DNA from 3 places in the Metabacillus sp. KH_069 genome. Region 1 is predicted to be linked to each of the others. Evidence: predicted binding sites of a transcription regulator. Region 1 holds the regulator's gene; each other region holds the start of a gene.
What was found. The regulator CtsR, encoded in region 1, represses protease genes until heat stress. The targets are predictions, from matches to a motif close to ATGGTCAATAAAGGTCAAACA.
Positions count from the first base shown of each region.

Region 2: a site for CtsR is predicted at 935-955, ahead of AC3ISE_RS07730 (ATP-dependent Clp protease ATP-binding subunit). Genes of this name have one in related genera too.
Region 3: a site for CtsR is predicted at 720-740, ahead of clpP (ATP-dependent Clp endopeptidase proteolytic subunit ClpP). Genes of this name have one in related genera too.

Region 1 is NZ_CM174460.1:112,183-114,454, reverse strand. It holds gene mcsB (protein-arginine kinase McsB) at 1-439, opposite strand, end outside; gene mcsA (protein-arginine kinase activator protein McsA) at 441-986, opposite strand; gene AC3ISE_RS00595 (CtsR family transcriptional regulator) at 1,003-1,464, opposite strand; rRNA gene rrf (5S ribosomal RNA) at 1,916-2,031, opposite strand; rRNA gene AC3ISE_RS00585 (23S ribosomal RNA) at 2,124-2,272, opposite strand, start outside.
Region 2 is NZ_CM174460.1:1,569,728-1,571,999, forward strand. It holds gene AC3ISE_RS07730 (ATP-dependent Clp protease ATP-binding subunit) at 1-838, opposite strand, end outside; gene AC3ISE_RS07735 (YkvI family membrane protein) at 1,755-2,272, shown strand, end outside.
Region 3 is NZ_CM174460.1:3,982,388-3,984,659, forward strand. It holds tRNA gene AC3ISE_RS20095 (tRNA-Arg) at 295-370, opposite strand; gene clpP (ATP-dependent Clp endopeptidase proteolytic subunit ClpP) at 794-1,393, shown strand; gene AC3ISE_RS20105 (HPr family phosphocarrier protein) at 1,494-1,751, opposite strand; gene whiA (DNA-binding protein WhiA) at 1,777-2,272, opposite strand, start outside.

The DNA of each region.
Region 1 (2,272 bases):
CCAAATCGCTTGCTGATTTTAAAGCTTCTTTCAGCTGAAGTCCCGGATATAAACATTGAATTCGAATATGATCCTCTTCATTCAGCATGATGCTGACCTCTTCATTCTCAGATAACAAACATCCTCCAAAAGAAGAATCTTCCGCTAAATTCGGACTGATCAAATGTTTTTCAACTAAAACCCTTTTTTGAATGGGCTGCAGATCATCCATCCTGAGCATTTCAAGCTTGCCGATCTCATTTACGCTTTTATCCGTAAATGTTTCTTCAAAAAGGTCTAAAATCTCCAGTGATTCTTCATTGGAGGCAATCGTTGGAAACTTGTATTTCTCAATATTTCTTGCAAGCCTGACCCTGCTGCTGAGAACAATGTCAGAATCAGGTCCTTCCTTGCTCATCCAGGCGCTCATTGCCTGATTGATAAATTGCTGAAGTGACATATCAGGATTCTCCTCCTCTGGAACTTTTTAATTTCAGTTCAAGCGAACGGATTTCATCTCGAGTCTCAGCAGCTTTTTCAAATTCTTCTTGCTGTATCAAATCTTTAAGATTCTGTTTTAATAAATCTATTCGTTTGCGGATGTGAATGCTACCGCCAATTCGTTCCGGAATTTTTCCCGCATGAACAGTGTTGCCGCTATGGACCCTTCTTAAAATAGGATTAATCTGATCATGAAAAGTCAGGTAGCACTCAGAACAGCCAAAACGGCCGACTTTTGTAAACTGCTGATAGGTCATCTGACATCTGCTGCACTGCAAAACTTCATTTTTCTTAAAAACATCCTGCTTTGTTTTTGAAATGGAAGGTTCCATATTTAACAATCCGGCCAATAAGTTATTAATTGAAAAACCAGTACTGTTATCTATAAACATCGAACTGTTATCCTGAGCACATTGTTCACAAATATGAATCTCTGTCTTTTCGCCGTTTACTACTTTTGTAAAATGAAAAGTTGCCGGCCTTTCATTGCATTCCTGGCAAATCAAGTCTGTTCACCTGCTTTCATCGGTATTTCAAGGAAGTCAGCATAGCTTTTATCATCCTTGCCCTTAACTCGTCTCTATGCGGCAAATCAATATATAAGACGGAACGGTCAATTACACTCATCATAATCTTCGCCTCGCGTCTAGAAATCACTTCTTCATTAACCAGCCTTAAAATAAGATCTTCAGCAGAGGTTTGCGAAATCCGTCTATCAATAATTCCCAATATCTGATCAATTAGATGGGCAGCGTCATTCGATTTCACCTTAATGATTCGAATATAGCCTCCTCCGCCTCTCTTACTTTCTACTATATACCCTCTTTCAATAGTAAAACGCGTATTAATCACATAATTTATTTGTGAGGGCACACATTGAAACTTATCTGCAATCTCGCTTCTTTTGATCTCAACGATTTCTTTGCCGCTCGTTGTGAGCACCTGCTTCAAATACTGTTCAATGACATCCGAGATATTCCGCACTCCGCCTCCCCCTAACTTGACTTTGACTATATTTGACTTTAACACTAATATAAAACGAACTTCACTTTTTTTCAACTTATAACCACTCATTTATCTATTTCCATTATTAACGGCACTGAAACGTTTTTAAACAGGAATAACCATTTTATTTACGCGATGCTAAAAGGTTTTTAGAATAAGAAGTTAAAAATTAGGAGGTTTAGTTATATATACGTTTTAAAAACATGATTCATGAAAGAGAATATCTTTTTAGCTATAAAAGCTGAAGTTGCCAAGGACAGGCAGAGAATGGCTATTTTCGATGTTATTCAGGTTGGGGATGTGAATAGGATTTGTCTTCCTCACATTGGTTTGATGCTCGTATAGTCGAAGGTGATTCTTGTGTGCAGCTCCCTAAAATAAGCGCTCCATACAAAAAAGAACAGCATCTCTGCTGTTCTCCTTTATGCGTGCCTGGCAACGTCCTACTCTCACAGGGGGAAACCCCCAACTACCATCGGCGCTAAAGAGCTTAACTTCCGTGTTCGGCATGGGAACGGGTGTGACCTCTTTGCCATCATCACCAGACAATATGCAATTGATTAGAAAGAATGTTATTCTTTCAAAACTAAATAACGTATGATAACAAGATTCACTTAAATGTTACACTTTATTAGACTGTGGTTAAGTCCTCGAACGATTAGTATCTGTCAGCTCCACACGTCACCGCGCTTCCACCTCAGACCTATCAACCTGATCATCTTTCAGGGTTCTTACTCACTTACGTGATGGGAAATCTCATCTTGAGGGGGGCTTCATGCTTAGATGC
Region 2 (2,272 bases), 1.5 Mb from region 1:
TAATGGCTTCTTCGGTGTATGTCACCTCATGGTATTTTTCATATTTATCCTGAATGCCTTTTAAGATTTCAACGGCTTTTTCAAGTGATGGTTCAGACACCATGACAGGCTGGAATCTGCGTTCAAGCGCTGCATCTTTCTCAATTTGGCGGTACTCTTTTAGCGTCGTCGCCCCGACAACCTGCAGCTCGCCGCGTGCAAGGGCAGGTTTTAAAATATTGCCGGCATCCATTGACCCTTCAGCTGAACCTGCGCCAACGAGAAGATGAATTTCATCGATAAATAGGATAATGTTTTTCTTTTGCTGAAGCTCAGTAATCAATTGCTTCATTCTTTCTTCGAATTGACCGCGTATGCCTGTGTTTGCAACAAGCGAAGCCACATCAAGCAAGTAAACTTCCTTGTTTTTCAGCTTGGCAGGCACATCGCCTTCTGCAATCTTAAGGGCGAAGCCCTCAACTACAGCTGTTTTACCGACACCTGGTTCACCGATTAGAACGGGGTTATTTTTGTTTCTTCTGTTCAGAATTTCAATTAATCGTTCGACCTCTGCATCTCTGCCGATAACAGGATCAATGACTCCGGCTTTTGCCGCCTGCGTTAAGTTGCGGCCAAGCTGGTCAAGCAGACCGCCGCTGCCTTGTTTTTGGATTTGACCTTCCGCATTTCCTTGCTGCAACGGCTGTGATGGAGGCACTGGACCAAATCCTCCGCTTGGAACAGAGCTTCTATAACGTGCATAACAATCAGAGCAAATCATTACTTGGTGACGCTCCTGATTAATTTGAAGAGTTAAATGAACAGATGCTTTCTTAGCTTGACAATGTTGACATAGCATAGTGAAAACCTCCTGATAGATAATTTGACTTTGACTATCTTTGACTAATTAAGTTGTTAAAAAATCACCTCATTGGATGATCTTGATTCATATTATAGTTTGACCTTATTTGACTTTCAAGTATTTTGCTTAAAAATTTTCAAGTTACCTATTCACCAGGTGTTAATCTGATTTGCTTCAACGCTAAGATCAGGGCTGAAAAGTTCAAAACCGCATAGGCAGCACATTATCTGGGCTCCGACACTGGATAAGTGCACCATAACCAAGATTGCCGCACTAAATGTGGGCTTCGTCACGAAGGAAGTGCTTCAAAAGCGCGAATGCAGCACTTACTATAGCCTCCGTCACGAAGTAAGTGCTTTAAAACCATATATGCAGCACTTACTGTAGGCTTTAACACGATGTAAGTGCTTCAAAACCATATATGCAGCACTTACTATAAGCTCCAACACGAGGTAAGTGCTTTAAAACCATATATGCAGCACTTACTATAGGCACCAACACGAGGTAAGTGCTCTAAAACCGTATATGCAACACTTACTATAAGCTCCAACACGAGGTAAGTGTTTCAAACCGCAAATGCAGCACTTACTATAAGCTCCAACACGAGGTAAGTGCTTTAAAACCATATATGCAGCACTTACTATAGGCACCAACACGAGGTAAGTGCTCTAAAACCGTATATGCAACACTTACTATAAGCTCCAACACGAGGTAAGTGCTTTAAAACCGCGAATGCAGCACTTACTATAGGCTCCAACACGAGGTAAGTGCATCAAAATCGCATATGCGGCAATTATTGATGGCTTCTGCAAACCCGACTGAACCGCATTCAGGTTGTACTTCTTTCTTAACACCTTGTCTCATATACATGGTAAGAGTTCAGCTAACGCATTCATCGTAACGGGGGTAGAAGATGAAGAATCGATGGTTTCAGGTTGTTCAAATCGCAGCTGTATATGTCGGAACGGTTGTCGGGGCTGGCTTTGCAACTGGACGGGAGATTGTAGAATTTTTTACGCAGTATGGCCTGTTTGGCATACTCGGTATTTTAATATGCGGGTATTTTTTTATGCATCTTGGTGCAAAGATGATGATCATTTCAAAGCGGATCGGGGCAAAATCGTACCAGGATTTTAATCTGTTTCTATTTGGAAAGTCGTTTGGATTTATTATTAATCTCTTTATGCTGATTGTTTTATTCGGTGTAACATCCGTTATGCTGTCTGGTGCCGGGGCAATTTTTGAGGAGCAGCTCGAATATTCAAGGCAGTTTGGTGTGATTCTGACCATAGTGCTGACGATGATCGCCATGTCATTCGGCTCCAAAGGCCTGTTTAGCGTTAATATTATTGTCGTGCCGCTTTTAATTCTCTTCAGTGTGCTTGTGGCGGCATCATCTTTTGATGCCCATTCGTTTTCATCTGTTCAGCT
Region 3 (2,272 bases), 560 kb from region 1:
GCTTTTTTTCTTAACATTAATAAAAAAGGCTGTTTTCGCATAGAGTGTTGTTTTCGATTGTAAATGTTGTCCGTTCCTTTCCGCTCCAGGAACTTGCTTTCCGCGGGGAGCGTGGAAGCCTCCTCGGCATGCCTGCGGGGTCTCCCATTTCGCTCTAATTCCCGCAGGAGTCAAGTTCCTTCCGCTGCAATCCACTTATGGTTTTAAATATCTAGTCTAACAGCAACAAAGTTTACGAATAGAGCTATAAAATAAGAAGGAGCTGGTCAAAAAACCAGCTCCTTCTTTAAGTGACGCGCTCGAGAGGATTCGAACCTCCGACAGACGTGGTACCGGAAACCACCGCTCTATCCGACTGAGCTACGAGCGCATATAAATGTTTATTAGTCAGTAGCGCTATTATACGATAAAACCAGCACATGTATCAAGCGGTATTTTTGGACCTGAGTAAATTCCTGAAGAAAATCAAAGATATAGCTTACTTATCCTTAAAAGTCGGCAGGCAGCTGAACGAAAATATAAAGGGTTTTTTGAAGAGCCTGCCGAATACATACTTACAAAAGTTTCGGGAGAACTCTGAATAATGAACCTTGCTAAAGAAGGCCTGCAAGCCGCGCTCCTCCCGTTTGAAAAAAAGAAAAATTGGGTAACATGGTTACAGTCAGCTTCTTAGACATATACATATTAAGTGCAAGAAAAAGCATCAAAGAACAGCGTTTCGTTTGACCTTTATTGACCATAGTTGTATGATGAGAGTACATAAAATTTACCTTTATTAAAAGGAGGAAATACGATGAATTTAATCCCTACAGTTATTGAACAAACGAACCGCGGTGAACGTGCATACGACATTTACTCACGTCTTTTAAAAGACCGCATTATCATGCTTGGAAGCGGAATTGACGATAACGTGGCAAACTCAATTGTATCACAGCTTTTATTCTTGGAAGCTGAAGATCCAGAGAAAGACATCTCTATCTACATTAACAGCCCTGGCGGTTCAATTACAGCCGGTATGGCGATTTACGATACAATGCAGTTCATTAAACCGCAAGTATCAACAATCTGCATCGGTATGGCCGCTTCTATGGGAGCATTCCTCCTTGCAGCAGGCGCTAAAGGCAAACGCTATGCTCTCCCAAACAGTGAAGTCATGATTCATCAGCCGCTTGGCGGAGCTCAAGGTCAGGCAACTGAAATTGAGATCGCTGCAAAACGCATCTTGTTCTTGCGTGATAAGCTGAATCAAATTCTTGCTGACCGCACTGGCCAGCCAATCGAAGTAATCGCACGCGATACAGACCGCGACAACTTCATGACGGCAGAACGTGCCCTTGAGTACGGCTTGATTGATAAAGTGATGAACCGCAATACATTGCCTGATAAAAAATAAGCAGATACAGCAGAACGGCCTAGGGTCGTTCTGTTTTTTATGTAGTGAAGCTGATTTCCTCTACGCTAATTATGCAAAAAAAACGGCCAATGGCCGTTTTTTATGCTTCTTGCTTTACGTATTGAGATAGAACTTCTAAAGCTTCTGACTCGTCATGGCCTTCTGCGATAAGAGTAACTACTGAGCCCGTGCTGATTGCAAGGCTCATTAAACCCATGATGCTCTTCGCGTTCACCTTTTTCCCGTCTTTCTCTAAAAAGATGTCTGATGAATAACGATTAGCCTCTTGTACAAATAGTGCTGCTGGACGGGCTTGTAAGCCTGTCTTCAAACGAACTTCGACCTGTTTCTCAACCATGTGGATCCCCTCTTCTTTCCCCTTGTTATTTGATCGTTACCGGCTGGCCATTTCTTAGTTGTTCTGCAATTTCGTCAAGCTTTCTCAGGCGGTGATTGATGCCTGACTTGCTGATTTTGCCGCTTGAAACCATTTCACCCAATTCTTTAAGCGTTACATCCTGATACTCTACCCGAAGACGTGCAATTTCGCTTAATTTGTCGGGCAGTGCTTCAAGACCCATTTTTTCATCGATGAATTTAATGTTCTCGACTTGGCGTATGGCTGCTCCAATTGTTTTGTTTAAGTTAGCGGTTTCACAATTGACGAGACGGTTGACGGAGTTTCTCATATCGCGGACAATCCGTACATCTTCAAAGCGGAGAAGCGCCTGGTGTCCCCCGATGATGCTGAGAAAATCAGATATTTTTTCTGCTTCCTTCAAATAGGTAATGTATCCTTTTTTCCGTTCGAGCGTTTTGCTGTTCAAATGGAAGGAATTCATTAGTTCACACAGAGAGTCATTGTGCTCTTTATATAAT